Regions from separate parts of the Acerihabitans sp. genome, predicted to be linked through region 2. Evidence: predicted binding sites of a transcription regulator. Region 2 holds the regulator's gene; the other holds the start of a gene.
The links. Region 2 encodes PurR, which represses purine synthesis genes. Its sites were predicted from a motif close to CANGCAAACGTTTGCNTG; they were not measured.

Region 1 (8,964 bases), on a different contig from region 2:
TCCCGGCGTGCCGTGGCGCGCGGCAAGGCCCGCCAGCGCGGCGGCAAGGCTTGCGCGCCGCCAATCGTCGCTCAAGCCCAGAACCTGCGCCATGATGTCCGTGACCTCGGCGACAAGCGCCGGCGTCAGTTCCCCGGAAATGGCCATGGCGGTGCGGCGCACCAGCAAATCTTCCGGCCTCGCCACCTGCTCGCGCACGATCAGGAAGCGCAGCTCGTTAACCGTATAACCGGGATGATGGCGCAGCGGCCGGTCGGGCGTCTGGCTGACAAAATCCAGCAGCGCGGTTACGCGCCCGCCATAGCGCGCCACCCATTGGGCCACCCGCGCCGCATCGCTGTGATACCGCGCCGCCAGCGCCCCGATCCATGCCGCCTGTTCCGCGGGAGCGGGTAAATCACGCCCGCCGCCGATGGCCAGGTCCTCGGTACCAACCCGCCGCCGTTCGCCCAGGTGACGCAGCGCCAGATCCGCCGCCTGGGCGCCGAAGGCGCGAAAGGTGGTCCATTTGCCGCCCACCAGGCAGAGGGTGGTAAATGGCCGTCCGGCCGTCGGGGGAAAGATCTTTAGCGAGTGGTTGCGGGAAATGCGGCCGTTCACGCTGGTATCGCTCACCGGCAGGGGGCGGATGCCGCAAAAGGTATAGAGGATATCCTCCTCGGCGATGGCGATGCGCGGAAAAACAAAGCGCAGCGAGTCCAGGATATAGCGTTTTTCATCTTCCCCGCAGATCACATCGTCCGGATTATCGGTACGGATATCCGTCGACCCGACCAGCACATTGCCGAAATAGGGAAACAGGATGCATACCCGCCCCTCCTGGTTTTCGTAATACACCATGCCGCCGTTCAACGCCGCCAGCAGCCGGGCGTTGCGCACGATTAGATGCGACCCCTTGGTGCCGCCGATAAGCTTCGGCGGCGGGGATGCCGGGCTGAGCGTCCCGTTAAGCCGGTCAATCCAGGCGCCGGTGGCGTTAATCACCAGCTCCGGCGCCAGGGTAAAGATTTCGCCGCTCAGTTCGTCGCGCAGGGTCACCCCGCCGTCGCCCACCCCCGCCAGGCTCAGGTAATTGATAGCCAGCGCCCGCGGGTTGGCCCGCTCGCTGTCCTCGATAAGTTCATACCCCAGCCGCTCCGGATAGTTGATCCAGGCGTCATAATAGGTGGCGCTGCATTTTACCCAATCGTTAAATTCCGGCCACCGCCGGCGGGTTTCGCCGCCGCCCGCCAGACGGTGACCCGGCATGGATCCCCGCGCGCGCGTATAAAAATCGTACAGGGTCAAGCCGGCTTTAATCACCATGGCGCCGCGCCGCGACGGCCGCTCGGCCAGGCCGATAAAACGCTTGCCGGCGTTGACCAGCCCCGAGCAGTAGGAATCGATGGGCACGGTGGTGCGCAGCGGCATCACATAGTGCGGGGCATTTTTCAGCAGCCGGTCGCGTTCCTCCACCGATTCCTTGACCAGGGCGAACTCACCGGTCTCAAGATAGCGCAGCCCGCCGTGGATCATGCGCGACAGCGCCCCGCTGGCCGCCTGGCACCAGTCCCCCCGCTCCACCAGGATGACGGGAATACCCTGTAGCGCCAGTTCGCGAAAGGTGCTGATACCGTTAATGCCGCCGCCGACAACCAGCACCGGCGCCGCGCCGCGGCGGCGCAGCTCGTCCAGGCGCCCGGCGCGGTCAAGCCGGGGCGCCGCCTGCGTATTTCCCTGGGAATGGGTGCTGTTTAGCATGCTGCCTCCTGTTGATGCTCCGGCGACAACAGTTCGATAATCCCCGCGGCGGTGGACTCATCGGTGACAATACCCTTGAGATAGCCCCCGCGCAGCACGCTGCTGGCCGGTTCGATTTTATCGCTGCCCGCCGCCACGGCAAAGGAAAAGGGAATATGCCGCAGCTCTTCCAGGGTCAGGCTCACCAGACGTTGATTATCGGCGAAACAGGCGGGCCGCCCCTGCGCGTCAAGCAGATGCGCCAGCACCTCGCTGCGCGCCCCGCTGGATTCGACGCTGGCTTGGGCATGCCGCACCGACGGGTTTAAATCATAATAACTGGAACTGGAAGCATGAATCGATCCCAGGCCGACGATGGCGATATCGGCTTCGCGCGCCTGTTGCAGCACCTGATGCACCTGGCTTATCTCCATCAGCATCTGGCGCTGCGCGGGGGTATCGGCAAACAGCGGCGCATGGATTTGATAGGCCTTGCCGCCGAGTTTGGCCGCCAGCTCGGACGCCACGTGGTTAACATCGGTATAATGCTGGCCCTGCACGCAGCCCAGCGCGGGCACCACGTCGACCCGAAACCGGCGCGACGTGGACAGGGCCTCCACCATGGCGCTGACCCCTTTGCCGCCGGTAAGGGCGATAGTATCGCCGTCCTTGACGCGGCTGAGCAAAAAATCCGCCGCCGCCGCGCCCACCACATGCAAATCGGCGTCGTCGCCGCCGGTCACGTTGGGCGCCACCACCACATCGCGCAACCCGCCGATGCGCGCCAGATCACGCTCCAGCTGATGGGCGGAAAGAAACGGCGAGCGGATGGTTATCTCCACCATGCCCGTATCCCGGCCCTGGCGGATCATCCGATTGACGGTAGCCACCGATAACTGGGTATGTTCCGCTATTTCCGACTGCTTTTTACCGTCGAGGTAATACATTACCAGCACCCGGTAAATCTGGCGCGCCAGGGTAAACGACAACGGCTCGCTAATAGTATCCATCAACATCACTCCCGGAATCGCGAAGAAGATAAAGGGTCAGGCGCTGCGGTATTTATTCATAATATGATCCATTGACACCGCCGCCAGTAATATCAAGCCTTTAATCAAATCCTGCCAGTAAACCGAGACATTGATCAGGATTAGCGAACTGGTGACGATGGACAACAGCGCCACCCCCAGCACCGCGCCGAGAATGGAACCGGTGCCGCCCTTCAGGCTCGCGCCGCCGATCACCGCCGCGGCAATCACGTTCAGCTCCATGCCCACGCCAAAGGTCGGGGTGGCGGAGCCCAGGCGCGCCATATAGATAATGCCGGCGAGACCGGCCAGGGTGGAGGTCAGCACCGTCACCAGCAGCTTGATTTTATTCACGCGGATACCGGAATAGGCGGCGGCCCGTTCATTGCTGCCGGTATAAAACACCTTACGGAACGCCGCGGCCTTGCGCAGCAGAAAATCAAACGCCACCACCAGGATAAAAAACAGGATAATCACAAACGGCATGCCCCAAACCGTACCCTGGCCGACAAACTTAAACGCGGCGGGCAGAGTGAACAGCGACAGCGGCGTCCCCTGGGTAATAATCATGCACAGCCCGCGCACGATAACCATGGCCGCCAGCGAGGCGATAAAATGGCTGAGTCCGATGCGCGTCACCGTCAGCCCCATCAGCAGCCCCACCAGCGACGCCGAGGCGATACCGGCCAGGCTTGCCGTCCAGGGATCCAGCCCCGACAGGAACAGTTGCCCCGCCACCACCATCGACAGGCACACCACCGACCCCACCGACAAATCGATGCCGCCGACGATAAGCAGGATGGTCATGCCCACCACCACGATGCCCTCGATGGAGAACGACAGCAGCATCGCCTTCATATTGGCCCAGGTAAGAAAATAGGGCGACGTAAAGCTCATAATCACAAAAATGAGCATAATGATTACCGTCAGGCCCACTTCACGCTGGCGGAATACCGCGCCGAACCAGCGCAGGGGCGCTTTGACGGCATGGGTGGATAAAAAAAGCGTATTGATGGTCATGGCGTTACCCCTTTGTTGACTCCCCGGTTAAGCCGCCGCGCCGGCGGCGAGACGCATGATATTTTCTTCCGTCATTCCCGCCCCGGTGACTTCCCCGCCGATGCGGCCCTCATGCACCACCAGCACCCGGTCGCACAGTCCGATCAGCTCCGGCAGCTCGGAGGAGATAACCACCAGCGCCACGCCGCTTTCCGCCAGCAGATGCAAAATCTGATAAATTTCCGCCTTGGCGCTGATATCCACCCCGCGCGTCGGCTCGTCGAGAAACAGAATGGCGGGCTTGACCGACAGCACCTTGGCCAGCGCCACCTTTTGCTGATTGCCGCCGGAAAGCGACGATACCGGATCGCCGGGCCGGCCTTTTTTCAGCCAAACCTCCCGGCCGAGGCGCTCCGCCTGCCGCCGCTCGGCGCCCCGGCTAAGCAGGCCGTAACGGCCGCAGACGGCGGCGATGTCCAGCGACGAGATATTCCAGTCGATGGGCATATCGACAAACAAGCCCGCCGCCTTGCGGTCTTCAGACAAATAGGCCATACCCAACCGGACGGCATCGGCGTAGTGGCGCAGGCGCACCGCCCTACCGTTGACCATCACCTTGCCACGCTTAAGCGGGTCGATGGCGCAAATGGCCTGGGCGATTTCGGTGCGTCCGGATCCCATCAGCCCGCCGATGCCCAGGATTTCCCCCGGCCGCAGCGCAAAGGCAATATCAAAGAACCGGTGGTCGTCCGACAAGCCCTCGACCGCCAGCACCGGCGCCAGATGCCGGCAGTCCGCGCGTTTGGGCGGATACAGGCGGGTCAGCTCGCGCCCCACCAGCCGGGTTATCAACTGGTCCGGGGTCAGCGCGCCGAGGGTTTCGCAGCCCACCGTGCGGCCGTCGCGCAAAATGGTCACCCGCTGGCACAACGAAAAGATCTCGGCCATGCGATGGCTGATATAAATCACCGCCATGCCCTGTTCGCGCAGCTGGCGCACGATGGCGAACAGCCGCTGCGCTTCCGGCTCGGTCAGCGCCGCGGTGGGTTCGTCCAGGATCAGGATGCGACAGTCCAGCGTCAGCGCCTTGGCGATTTCCACCAGTTGCTGTTGCGACAGCGGCAGGCTGCCGACGCGGGCGGTTACCGGGATCGGCGTCAGCCGGTCCATCACCGCCTGGGCCTTGCGCCGCAGCTCGCCATGGTTAATCCAGGCCTTGCCCGCGCTGTTGATATGAGCCATATAGATATTTTCATAAATGGAAATATCCGGGCACAGGGCAATCTCCTGATGGACCAGGCCGATGCCCAGCCGCTGTGCCTCGGCGGGGGAGCGGATCGCCACCGGCCGTTCGTTTAGCCAAATCTGGCCGGCATCGGGTTTGATAATGCCGTCGATGATGTTCATCAGGGTGGATTTGCCCGCGCCGTTTTCTCCCGCCAGGGCATGGATTTCACCGGCCGCCACGGCAAAATCCACCTTATCCAACGCCTGTATCGGCCCAAAGGATTTGCTGACGCCGCTAAGCCGCAAGACTGAAGGTGCTGACATGGCGGACTCCTTATTCATTAATGCCCTTGGTGCCGCGGCGTTTCAGATAGCCGTCCCAGCGGAAATCGTCGGCGTTATCCTTGGTGACCACGGCGTAGCCGTTATCCAGCAGGGGAAAGGAAAACGGATTGGCGCCGGTGCGCTTGGCATCGTTCATCGGATCGATAAGTTCCGGATGCGCCGCCAGGAACAGCGTCATAAACCCCATATAACCCTGCACCCCCTGGTTGGGATCGATGGCGGCAAACACCTGGCCGGCTTTGATCATATCCAGTACCTTGGCATTCACATCCACCGTGATCACCTTGACCTTACCGCCGTTTTCCACCACCGCCTGGGCGGCGCCGATGGCGGAGCTGGCCTCCGGCATAAACAGCACCGACAGGTTGGGATGCGCCTGCAGGATGGACAACACGGCATTGTAGGCTTTCGACGGGTCCTGATTGGTCGCCGCGCGGGCCACCAGCTTGATATCCGGGTACTGCGTTTTCATTTCATCGATAAACGCGCTGACCCGCCGGTCGTGGTTGTCCTGGCCGGGATTTTCCAGCACCGCGAATTCACCTTTGCCGTTGACGGCCTTGCCCATCAGATCGGCGGCGGCGCGGCCCTCGCGGAAGTTATCCGAGGTGATATACGCCACGCGTTTACTGTTGGGCGAATCGGCGGCAAAGGTCACCACCGGAATACCCGCCTCGGCCGCCCGGTTAATCGGTTCGATAAACGGATCGGGGTTCATCGGATGCAAAAAGATACCGGCCGGTTTTTGCGCCAATACCTGTTCGAAACTGGCCAACTGCTGGTTGACGTCATACGCGGGGGTGCCGCCGTAGACGGTTTTACAGCCTAGCTGGTGCGCCGCCTGTTTAAACATTTCATAGACCGGGAACCAATATTCCACCCCGGTGACCATCACATTCATATAATAGGTTTCGCCCGGCTTGCAGCGAAACTGCGGCCCGTCGGCGGCCGAAGCCTGGCTGGCGCCGCCCAGGGCGGCAAGGCATAATGTCAACGCAATAAGCTGTTTTTTCATGATATTTCCCCGGAAAACGATGGGTTGGCCTGGCTCAGCCGCGACGGCGAAACAATAACGGAACCACGAGCCCGGGAAGCGTTGTAATTTATTTCATAGCAAAGAAATAAATTACATAGCTATGTATAGATAATGTGAAAATATTGTTCAAGAAATGATTGATTCCGGATACGGGAAGCGTGAGAGAGTTCAAAAAGGCGGCCGGATCTGTGAGGCCAGGCACATCGGCCCGGCACCGTCCGCCTCGGTGATAAAGATCGGCGGGAACCGGCGTTGCACGCTATTGGTGCCGATGCACCCTATTGGTGAGCCGGCGGCACGCAAATGATCCCGACCCCGGCGCAAACGATTACGTTTTTACTGCTGGAAACAGTAAATTACCTATATAATGCGCCTGCTTCGCCCAGTGCCGCATTCGGCATGCGCTCGCAATAGTGGCATAGCGATTGCTTTGGCTGTGCAGACAACTTCAATGAGAAAACTCCCATGTTAGAAAAACTATTTCAATTAAAGGCCCATCGTACCAACGTGCGAACCGAAATTCTGGCCGGGCTGACCACTTTTTTGGCAATGGCATATATTCTGTTTGTAAATCCGTCAATCCTGAGCGCCACCGGCATGGATAAAGGCTCGGTGTTTGTCGCCACCTGTCTGGCCGCCGCCATCGGCTCGGCGCTGATGGGCTTTATCGCCAACTATCCCATCGCCCTGGCGCCGGGCATGGGGCTGAACGCCTTCTTTACCTATACCGTGGTTTTGCATATGGGTTACACCTGGCAGATTGCGCTGGGCGCGGTGTTTTTATCGGCGCTGATCTTCTTCGCCCTGTCGATTTTCAAGATCCGCGAATGGATCATCACCAGCATTCCGTTGCCGCTGCGCTCGGGCATTGCCGCCGGGATAGGGTTGTTCCTGGCCATTATCGCCCTTGAAGGCGCCGGCATCGTCGTGGCCAATCCGGCCACCCTGGTGGGCCTGGGCGATCTGGGCAAGGCCGGTCCGCTGTTCGCCATGCTGGGCTTTGTGCTGATTGTGGTGCTGGAAGCCCGCCGGGTTCCCGGCGCGGTTCTGATCGGTATCCTGGCGGTGACGTTCCTGTCCATCGCCATGGGCTATAGCCAATTTTTCGGCGTGATCTCCATGCCGCCGTCCATCGCGCCGACCTTTTTGCAGCTTGATATCCGCGGCGCGCTGAACATTTCCCTGGTAAGCGTAGTGTTCGCGTTCCTGTTCGTGGACGTGTTCGACAACTCCGGTACCCTGATAGGCGTGACCAAACGCGCCGGCCTCACCGACGAGGCGGGCAATATCCCGCGCATGGGCAAGGCGCTGATCGCCGATAGCGCCGCCGCGCTGTTCGGTTCACTGCTCGGCACCTCCACCACCACCAGCTATATCGAGTCGGCCGCGGGCGTCAGCGCCGGCGGACGCACCGGCCTGACGGCTATCGTGGTGGGCGTCCTGTTCCTGCTCAGCCTGTTCTTCGCGCCGCTGGCCTCCAGCGTGCCGGCGTTCGCCACCGCGCCCGCGCTGCTGTTTATCGCGGTGCTGATGACCTCGGGCCTGGCGGAGATCGACTGGAAGGACATTACCGTCGCGGCTCCCGTGACCGTAACCGCGCTGACCATGCCGCTGACCTACTCCATCGCCAACGGCATCGCCTTTGGTTTTATCACCTGGACGGTGGTAAAACTGCTGGCCGGACGCACCCGCGACCTGAACGCCGCGTTAATCGTACTGTCGATTCTGTTTGTGATAAAGCTAGGCTGGCTCAGCGCCTGATTACCGTTTTATCACCCCACCCCGCCGGCATCGCGCGCCCGCGGGGTATTTTTTTGCCGCACGCGGCCCGTCCGGGCGCTATTTCGCCATTGTCGGCTGGACCCGCAGGCCGCCGGGCGCATTAACCGGAACCAGGGGAGCATGCAGGCTGAACCCCGGCACCGAGCAGGCCCACAGATACAGCGAGGCGGTGGTGCCGTAAGGGGCATAACGGCGGCGATAGCGCTCAAAACGCTCGCGGGGCAATTCCTTATGCCGGTAAAGGACCATCATGCCGCGGCGAATGGCCAAATCGCCCCAGCTCACGACATCGGGCCGGCCGAGTGAAAACATCAGCAGCATTTCCGCGGTCCAGATCCCGATGCCCGGCAGACGCGACAGGGCGGCGATGACATCCTGGTCCGAATAGGACGATATCGCCGCCAGATCCAGCTCGCCGCTCATGGCGGCGGTGGCGGCGCCCTTGATATAAAGCGCTTTTTTCATCGTCATGCCGCAGGACTGAATCTGCTCGGCGGTCAGGCTTTCCATGGCGGCGGGGGTAACGGCGCCCGCCAGCAGGGTCAGGCGGGCGTTTACCGTCAGGGCGGCCTTGGTGGAAATCTGCTGGTCGACTATATTTCTGACCAGGGCGGCAAACACATCCGGCATCAGCGGCCGCTCAATCATTCCGACGCGCTCAATGGCCTGCGCCATGCGCTTATCCCTTTTCGCCAGCCAGGACAGCTCTTTGGTGCCGTATTCAAATTTATCCATTACGTCGCTCATCAGGTCTTGGTGGTGGAACAGGGTCGCGTATAAGAATACCATTTTGTTAATCAGGCCATAATTCATTTAAAATTGTTAACC
Region 2 (8,964 bases):
CCGATCGTCCGTTTAACGGATGGCCAGATCCTTCATTCCGCAAAACTTTCCACCTAGTATAGGGTAAGCGTTGGAAACGTCATATAATCCGTTTCTGGCTCTGGCTGCCCGGCATTCTTACATCAGTACCTATCGTATGCCAAGCGGATTATTCATAACTGTATCACTATTATTGTCATTCTTCGTGATTTATTGTTAATTTAAGTTAAATGAAGATATAACAAATATCATTATGTCATGTATTCGAGCTGATAATCTAATCGTAATATATTAATAGATATCTATTAGTGTGCATATTAATAATAATTATTATTACATTTATACCCCGCTGTATTTGTTCAAAAAAGCGAAGGTTGTTCCGGACCGGCGGGTTCGGCCGCAGCGCTGTTGGCGGCGCGCCGCAGGCGCAGGTAACGCTGGTGGCACAATCGCAACACCTCTCGTTTCTGGCCGTCGTTCATGTTCATCCAGTCGAAACGTTCCTGACGTGAGCGCAGGCAGCCACGGCAAAAGCCACGGTCATCGGATTGACAGACACCGCGGCAAGGACTGTTTATGGTGAAAAACTCAAGCTGTTCCGGCACGCGCCCTCCTGTTTAACTTTCATTGAAGACGTTATTGCCCCAGCTTGCAAGTCGAGAACACCAAAAAGCGCTCGCCGGCGAGAATCGCACGCCCTTGCGGGCTAGCGGTCGGGCGGCGCGAACGCAAAGAGGTTACGCCGCCGCGCAGGGGCATTTCCGCTCCCCCGCCCTGAAGGTCTGGGATATACTGATATACCCGGATTTAACCATAGGCGATGGATCAGCCATCGTCACTGCCCAATGAGGATATTATGCGCCTGCTTCATACCATGCTACGCGTCACCGATTTACAGCGATCTATCGATTTTTATACCGGGATCCTGGGCATGCGCCTGCTGCGCACCAGCGAGAACACGGAATATAAATATACCCTGGCTTTTGTCGGTTATACCGAGGAGACGGAAGGCGCGGTGCTTGAATTGACCTACAACTGGGGCGTCGATAGCTACGCGCTGGGCACCGCCTATGGCCATATCGCGCTCGGGGTGGACGACGTGGCCGCCACCTGCGAACGCATTCGCCAGGCCGGCGGCAAGGTGACCCGCGAGGCGGGACCGGTCAAGGGCGGCACTACGGTTATCGCCTTTATCGAGGATCCCGACGCGTATAAAATTGAACTGATTGAACAAAAACATGCCGGTAAGGGCTTGGGCGAGTAAAGCCCCGCGCCCGGCCAGGCTAAATCCGCTCCCCTGAAGACCGGAGCGGATTCGCCATGCATCCCGCGCTAAAATTTGCCATAATGCGGGCTGTTTTCCCTGAATATTAAGAACAGGCATGGCTGAACTTGACGATGTAAATACCCTTCGCGGCCGTTTTCGCGGCTTTTATCCTGTGGTCATCGATATTGAATCCGCCGGCTTCAACGCCGCTACCGACGCCCTGCTCGAAATTGCCGCCGTCACGGTCAACATGGACGACCAGGGCTGGCTGGTTACCGACCAATGCCTGCATTTCCATGTTGAGCCTTTTCCCGGCGCGCTATTGCAGCCGGAAGCCCTCGCCTTTAACGGCATCGACCCGACCAACCCGCTGCGCGGCGCGGTAAGCGAATACGACGCGCTGCATGAAATTTTTAAAATGGTGCGCAAAGGCATTAAGGATCGGGGCTGTAACCGGGCGATTATTGTTGCCCATAATGCCGGATTCGATCACGGGTTCCTGATGGCGGCGGCCGGCCGGGCCGCGCTCAAGCGCAATCCTTTCCATCCGTTCGCCACCTTTGACACCGCCGCCCTGAGCGGGCTGGTGCTGGGCCAGACGGTATTGGCCAAAGCCTGCGCCGCCGGCGGCATCGAATTTGACGGCAGCCAGGCGCATTCAGCCCTATATGACACCGAGCGCACCGCTGAACTGTTTTGCGAATTGGTCAATCGCTGGAAACGTCTCGGCGGCTGGCCGGTTCCCCCTGTCGGCGACACCGCCGCCGGCGAGCACGATTAATCCAGCCCGCCGTCGGCGCCGGATAAAAAAAGCCACCTCCGGCAGCGATACCGGCGGTGGCTTTTTTATGCGCAAGCGTGACGCAGGACTCAGGAAGGCGTTTGGTTTTCCTGGGCGTTGTATTTCACCGCGGCTTCTTTAACCAGCGGTTGCAGTTCGCCGTGCTGATACATCTCAATGATGATATCGCATCCGCCGACCAGTTCGCCGTCCACCCAGAGCTGTGGAAAGGTCGGCCAGTTGGCGAATTTCGGCAACTCGGCGCGAATGTCCGGATTTTGCAGGACATCCACATAGGCGAAACGTTCGCCGCAGGCTGAGAGCGCCTGCACCGCTTGGGCGGAAAACCCGCAGCCCGGCAATTTCGGCGAACCTTTCATATAAAGAAGAATCGGGTTCTCAGCTATCTGCTGCTGGATTTTTTCTATTGTCGTCATTGTCTCGCTTCCTCACGCCAGTATCTGGCTTTATCTGCACTGTTCTGCACTGCTCTGTGCGGGATGACACTCAGTCTCTTTATTCTAGCCACTACCGGGCAAACTGATAAACGTTTTTTTACCGGCACGCGCGTTCATGGCGCATTAATTCGTTCCTTTCGCGTTCGCCCGCCAGGGTAAACATGATATTTTAGCGGCTTTTCACCCCGCCGGGGTAACAAAACGGGCTTAAACATTCGTTTAATGAACGGTAACTATGTTGAATAATGCGCCGCTGAACGCTGATAAATGCAGCAAAATCGAACTTATTCACGTTTATACACAATAAGGAGTGATTTGATGATGCAATGACGGAGCAAATAGCTTAAATTCCTGTGAGGTGTCGATAACCCCCTATTTTGGGCCACATAAGGATAGCGTTTATCATGCGTTTGTGCTTTACGCTTTTTGTGTTGCTTTTTACCCAGTTGTTTCTGAATCTGGCACATGCCGCGCCGAACGCCGGCGTTAACGCCGATCAGCGCAAGTCCCAGGCCGCGGCGGCTAAAACCGGTGACCGGCGCAAGCGCAAACCGGTAAAAATGGCCAAAAAAAGCAAACCCGTCGCCAGCGAGCCCGCCGTCAGCGCAAAAGCCGTTGCTAAAAAGCCGCCTGAACCCGCGCACGCGAAAGCCGTCGCTAAAAAAAGCACTTTACGCGTGCAGGCCAAGCCCCCGCGGGCAACGGCGACGAAAAAACTGGCTAATTTCACCCCGCCGAAAAAAGGCTATAAAAGAGGCTATGGCAGGCACCGGATTAAAGACCGGGCGGCAGTGGAACTGGTGGCCAACGATGAGCCGATCAAAATGAGCGACAGCCATAAAAAACGTTACCAAACCGCCAAGCTCACGGCCATGAACAAACTGCTTTCCCAAATGGGTAAGCCCTACCGCTGGGGCGGCATGTCGCCCAATACCGGTTTTGACTGCAGCGGCCTGATTTATTACGCTTATAAAGATGTGGTGCGCATCCATATGCCGCGCACCGCCAATGAAATGTATCACCTGCGCGACGCGGCGCCGGTCAAGAAAGATGACCTGGAAAGCGGGGACCTGGTTTTTTTCCATATTTCCAATCGCGGCGCGGCCGATCATGTCGGCGTTTATCTCGGCAACGGGCGTTTTATCCAGTCCCCCCGGACCGGCAGCGATATTCGCATCAGCTATCTGAGTGAAGATTATTGGCAGGACCATTACGTTGGCGCCCGCCGGGTGGTCACGCCGAAAAATATACGCTGATACCCTGTATAAAAAAGAGGAGCCCAGGCTCCTCTTTTTTATACACCCAACCGAAGTGCAATCAGTTCATCACCGCGGTAAAGCTGAAGGCGATTATCACCAACAGCGAGAACACCGTGGTCAGTAACGACATTTTTAAATCGCTATCCATTCTGTCTCCTTAGAAGTAAGCCAAGGCGCCGGTTCTAACCACCGCGACCCCATGTAGTTATGCTCAGTTTGCCATAGCGGCGCGCAAAAAGCTTGCGCCCGGGCTGACGTCTTGACATATAACGCTTTCACTTTAGCCCGGGATCAAGGAAAATTAACGGTTAATTCCATAGCGTCGTAAAGTGCTTGCGCCTTCGACAGATATTTTAGCCAGGGCGTACGGGAGTATTCAAGGCATGGCAACCATCAAAGATGTGGCAAAACGCGCTAATGTATCCACCACCACCGTTTCGCACGTCATCAATAAAACCCGTTTTGTTGCGCAGGATACAAAACTCGCCGTAATGGACGCCATAAAACAGCTACATTACTCACCCAGCGCCGTGGCGCGCAGCCTGAAGGTTAATCGCACCAAATCCATCGGCCTGCTCGCCAGCACCAGCGAAGCGCCTTATTTTGCCGAAATTATTGAAGCGATTGAACACCACTGCTTTGCCCGCGGTTATACCCTTATATTATGCAATTCCCACAACGATCTGGAAAAACAGCGCGCCTACCTGGCGATGCTGGCGCAAAAACGCGTCGACGGGCTGTTGGTGATGTGCGCCGAGTATCCTGAAGCGCTGCTGGATATGCTGGAAGAATACCGGCATATTCCCATGGTGGTCATGGATTGGGGCGAGGCCCGCCGTGATTTTACCGACGCCATCATCGATAACGCCTTTGCCGGCGGGTATATGGCGACGCGATATCTGCTCGAACGCGGGCATCGCGCCATCGGCGCCATACCCGGCCAGCTGGCGCGCAACACCGGCGGCGGGCGCCACCGCGGCTACCTGCATGCCATGAAGGAAGCCGGCATCCCGTTAAACGATCGCTGGATAGTACAAGGCAATTTCGAACCGGAATCCGGCTACCTGGCGATGAAGCAAATCCTGGCGCAAACGCCGCGCCCCACCGCGGTATTTTGCGGCGGCGACATCATGGCCATGGGCGCGCTGTGCGCCATCAATGAAATGGGCCTGAGCGTGCCTCGGGATATTTCTTTAATTGGTTACGACAATGTGCGCAATTCGTGCTTTTTCAGTCCGGCACTGACCACCATCCATCAGCCTAAAGAGGATTTGGGCGAGGCTGCGCTGACCATGCTGCTCGACCGGATAACCAGCAAGCGCGAGGACGCCCACACCATCGAAGTGCATCCGTCGCTGATTGAACGTCACTCGGTAGCCGACGGTCCCTTCCCCGCTTAAGCCCTGCCGCCAGGCTTTTCAACGGCGGGCGGGCGCCTATCTCTTTTTTGTAAAGCGCCGTCCGCCGTGGACACAAGAATTTTCATATATCGATCTCTGTGCAAACAGTTATTGTTTCAGAATGAAATCATTAAGTTATACTATGAAATACATTAGCGCGTTAGCTATTGTCTAAATTCAGATGCAGGCTTATACTCAATATCGTTAACAATTATAACGAGTTGTCTAATTATTTTGTATAAAAGTATGTCGTGTTTTCCAACATGACATCACCCTTTTTATAAAGCGCCCGGCTAAGTGGCAGTCTATGGTTTACTTTATATTCCTCTGTTGATGGTGGTACCTCAGACACCACGGATAACCGTGGATTCTTATAAAGCCCGCAGGCAGGGTGAATGCTTTTCCTGACGGGGCATTACAGAAGAAAGGTGATGGAGAAGCTATGAGTTCCTCGTGCGTTGAAGACCTGAGCTTTCATGATAATGATTGGTACCGTATCGTCCATGAATTGCTCGCGCAGGCCGGTATTGAACTTAATGGTTCAAGACCTTTTGATCTGCGAATCAAGAATCCAGGATTTTTTAAGCGTGTATTGCAAGACGGTTCTTTAGGATTGGGCGAGAGCTACATGGACGGCTGGTGGGAATGCGAACGACTTGACATCTTTTTCCAGCGGGTTCTTAAGGCGGGGCTGGAGAACAAGCTTCCGCATCATCTTAAGGATACCCTACGGATTGCCGCCGCCCGGCTGATGAATCTCCAGTCGCGCAAGCGGGCCTGGATTGTTGGCAAAGAACATTATGATTTGGGTAATGATCTGTTTGAAATGATGCTGGATCCCTATATGCAATACTCCTGCGGCTACTGGAACAAGGCGACCACCCTTGTGCAGGCGCAACAGGATAAGCTGAAGATGATCTGCGAAAAGCTACAGTTGCGTCCCGGCATGACGCTGCTCGACGTCGGCTGCGGCTGGGGTGGGCTTGCCGCCTATGCGGCGGAAAATTATGGCGTTTCGGTACAGGGCGTTACGATTTCCGCCGAGCAGCAAAAGCTGGCGCAAACCCGCTGCGAAGGACTGGACGTCACGATTTTACTGCGCGACTATCGCGATCTGGATATGCAGTTTGATCGCATTGTTTCGGTCGGGATGTTCGAACACGTCGGCCCCAAAAATTACGCCACTTATTTCGACGTGATCGATCGCAACCTGAAACGGGACGGTCTGTTCCTGCTGCATACCATCGGCTCGAATATCACCGACATGAATGTCGACCCCTGGATAGATAAATATATTTTCCCCAACGGTTGCCTGCCGTCGGTGCAGCAGATTGCCCATGCCAGCGAAAGACATTTCGTGATGGAGGACTGGCATAACTTCGGCTCTGATTACGATAAAACGCTTATGGCCTGGTATGAACGTTTTATCGCCTCCTGGCCGTCCTTGTCCGATAAATACTCCGACCGTTTTTTCCGCATGTTCAGTTATTATCTGAATGCCTGCGCGGGCGCGTTCCGCGCGCGTAATATTCATTTATGGCAAGTGTTGTTCAGCCCTGAAGGCGTGGAAGGCGGAATACGCGTTCCACGTTAAGCCCTTGGCGCGCCGGGCCGGCGCGTTAAAGGGTATTTATCGTCGCGGCAATCGCCGCTTCCCGCTGCGCCAGAACGCGCTCCACCGTATCCACCACCGCCTGGGTCTGGGGGTCGATTTCAATATTGACCCGCTGGCCCAGCCGTTTCTTGCCAAGCGTGGTGCGCAGCAGCGTCTCCGGTATCAGGTGGACGCAAAACTTTTCCTGCACCACTTCCCCAATCGTCAGGCTGATGCCGTCGATGCCGATATAGCCTTTGTACAGAACATATTTCATCAGTTCTTTATCCGGCATCCTGAACCAGATTTGCCGATTGTTTTCCGACGTGACGATTTTCACTATCTCGGCGCTGCACATAATGTGCCCTGACATGACATGCCCGCCGATCTCGGCGTTAAAGGTGGCGGCGCGCTCCACGTTCACCTCGTCCCCGACCTGTAAATCGCCGAGATTGGTCACCCGCAGCGTCTCTTTCATCAAGTCAAACGCCACCAGGTTACCCTCGATGCCGCTCACCGTCAGGCAACAGCCATTGTGCGCAACGGAGGCGCCCGCCTCAAGGCCTGCCAGCATTGCCGCCGGCAGGGTAATGAAATGCGTGCGAAAATTCGCCTTTTCGTCAATCGCCACAATGGGCGCGGTGCCCTGAACAATACCCGTAAACATAACCTTGGCCTCTGTAAACCACCGCTGGAATCAGTCAGGCTAGTGTGCACGATTTCCACGGGAAAACCAAATCGTCCACCTCGCGTATTTGTGCCGCCCCGCACTGGTATAAACGGGCAAATGCTTTACACTATGCCCCAGATTTTTAACCTTTATGTTAACTTTCGCCTGCTTATTCCATACTCATAAAATTATAGGTGCCTACGTGCAGAAGTACTTCCTGGAAGCGCGTACATTAATGTCCCTGGCGATACCGGTTATTTTCGCGCAAATAGCCCAAACGTCGATGGGAGTGGTCGATACCATCATGTCCGGTTCCGTCAGCGCGACCGACATGGCGGCGGTCGCCGTCGGCACCTCCATCTGGCTGCCCACCATCCTGTTCGGCCACGGCCTTATCCTTGCGCTGACGCCGGTTATCGCGCAGCTGAACGGCTCCGGCCGCCGCGAGCGCATCGCCTATCAGGTGCGCCAGGGATTCTGGCTGGCGGCGGCGGCGGCGATATTGGTCATGGTGGTGCTGTATAACTGCCGCCTGGTGATCGAAAGAATGCATCATGTCGATCCCGAACTCACGCATAAAGCGGTGGCTTACCTGCACTTCCTGCTCTGGGGGGCGCCCGGCTACCTGTTTTTCCAGGTATTGCGCTGTCAATGCGACGGATTGTCCAAAACCAAGCCCGGCATGGTGATAGGCTTCCTCGGCCTGCTGGCCAACATCCCGATAAATTATATTTTTATCTACGGCAAATTCGGCATGCCGGCCATGGGCGGCGTGGGGTGCGGTATCGCCACCGCCGCCGTCTACTGGATAATGTACGTCGTGATGTGGTTCTATATGCGCCGGGCCGGCAGTTTTCAGGATCTTCATCTGCCGGGCGCGTTCACCCGGCCCGACTGGACCGCCCTGCGCCGGCTGGCCGGCCTGGGCTTGCCCGTGGCCCTGTCGCTGTTCTTCGAAGTCACGCTGTTCGCCGTGGTGGCCCTGCTGGTGGCGCCGCTGGGTATCGTCGCGCTGGCGGGACATCAGATTGCCCTGAATTTCAGCTCCCTGATGTTCGTGCTGCCGCTGTCGATGGGCGTCGCCGCCACTATCCGCGTCGGATTCCGCCTGGGGGAAAACAACGTGGAACAAGCGAGGGTCGCCGCCTGGACCAGCCTGGGCATGGGCGTGATACTGGCCTGCGTAACCGCGGTATGCACCCTGCTGTACCGGGTGGAGATCGCCCGGCTGTATAATGATACGCCGGCGGTGGTGGCGATGGCCTCCCATCTGATGGCGCTGGCGGCCATCTATCAAATCTCCGACTCCATCCAGGTGATCGGCAACGGCGTGCTGCGCGGCTATAAAGACACCCGCTCGATTTTTTTCATTACCTTTACCGCCTACTGGCTGCTGGGTCTGCCGTGCGGATATCTCCTGGCGCTGACGGACTACCTGGTGCCCGCCATGGGGCCGAGCGGTTTCTGGATGGGCTTTATCCTCGGACTGACGTCGGCGGCGGTGCTGATGACCCTGCGCATGCTTTGGCTTCAGCGCCAGCCCTCAAGGCTTATCC

Region 1: the regulator PurR is predicted to act here: its motif matches at 6,672-6,689, upstream of VGC33_RS06615 (NCS2 family permease).

What each region holds. Positions count from the first base shown of each region.
Region 1 covers NZ_DASWOM010000038.1:11,545-20,508, forward strand. Annotated here, with positions in the region: gene VGC33_RS06590 (glycerol-3-phosphate dehydrogenase/oxidase) at 1-1,740, opposite strand, end outside; gene VGC33_RS06595 (sugar-binding transcriptional regulator) at 1,734-2,729, opposite strand; gene VGC33_RS06600 (ABC transporter permease) at 2,766-3,767, opposite strand; gene VGC33_RS06605 (sugar ABC transporter ATP-binding protein) at 3,795-5,297, opposite strand; gene VGC33_RS06610 (substrate-binding domain-containing protein) at 5,308-6,333, opposite strand; gene VGC33_RS06615 (NCS2 family permease) at 6,820-8,115, shown strand; partial or broken gene VGC33_RS06620 (DNA-3-methyladenine glycosylase family protein) at 8,278-8,871, opposite strand.
Region 2 covers NZ_DASWOM010000047.1:2,734-11,697, reverse strand. Annotated here, with positions in the region: gene VGC33_RS08350 (DUF1289 domain-containing protein) at 339-584, opposite strand; gene gloA (lactoylglutathione lyase) at 836-1,243, shown strand; gene rnt (ribonuclease T) at 1,362-2,027, shown strand; gene VGC33_RS08335 (Grx4 family monothiol glutaredoxin) at 2,117-2,464, opposite strand; gene VGC33_RS08330 (C40 family peptidase) at 2,890-3,741, shown strand; gene cydH (cytochrome bd-I oxidase subunit CydH) at 3,803-3,892, opposite strand; gene purR (HTH-type transcriptional repressor PurR) at 4,128-5,144, shown strand; gene cfa (cyclopropane fatty acyl phospholipid synthase) at 5,587-6,738, shown strand; gene VGC33_RS08310 (riboflavin synthase subunit alpha) at 6,764-7,405, opposite strand; gene VGC33_RS08305 (MATE family efflux transporter) at 7,611-8,964, shown strand, end outside.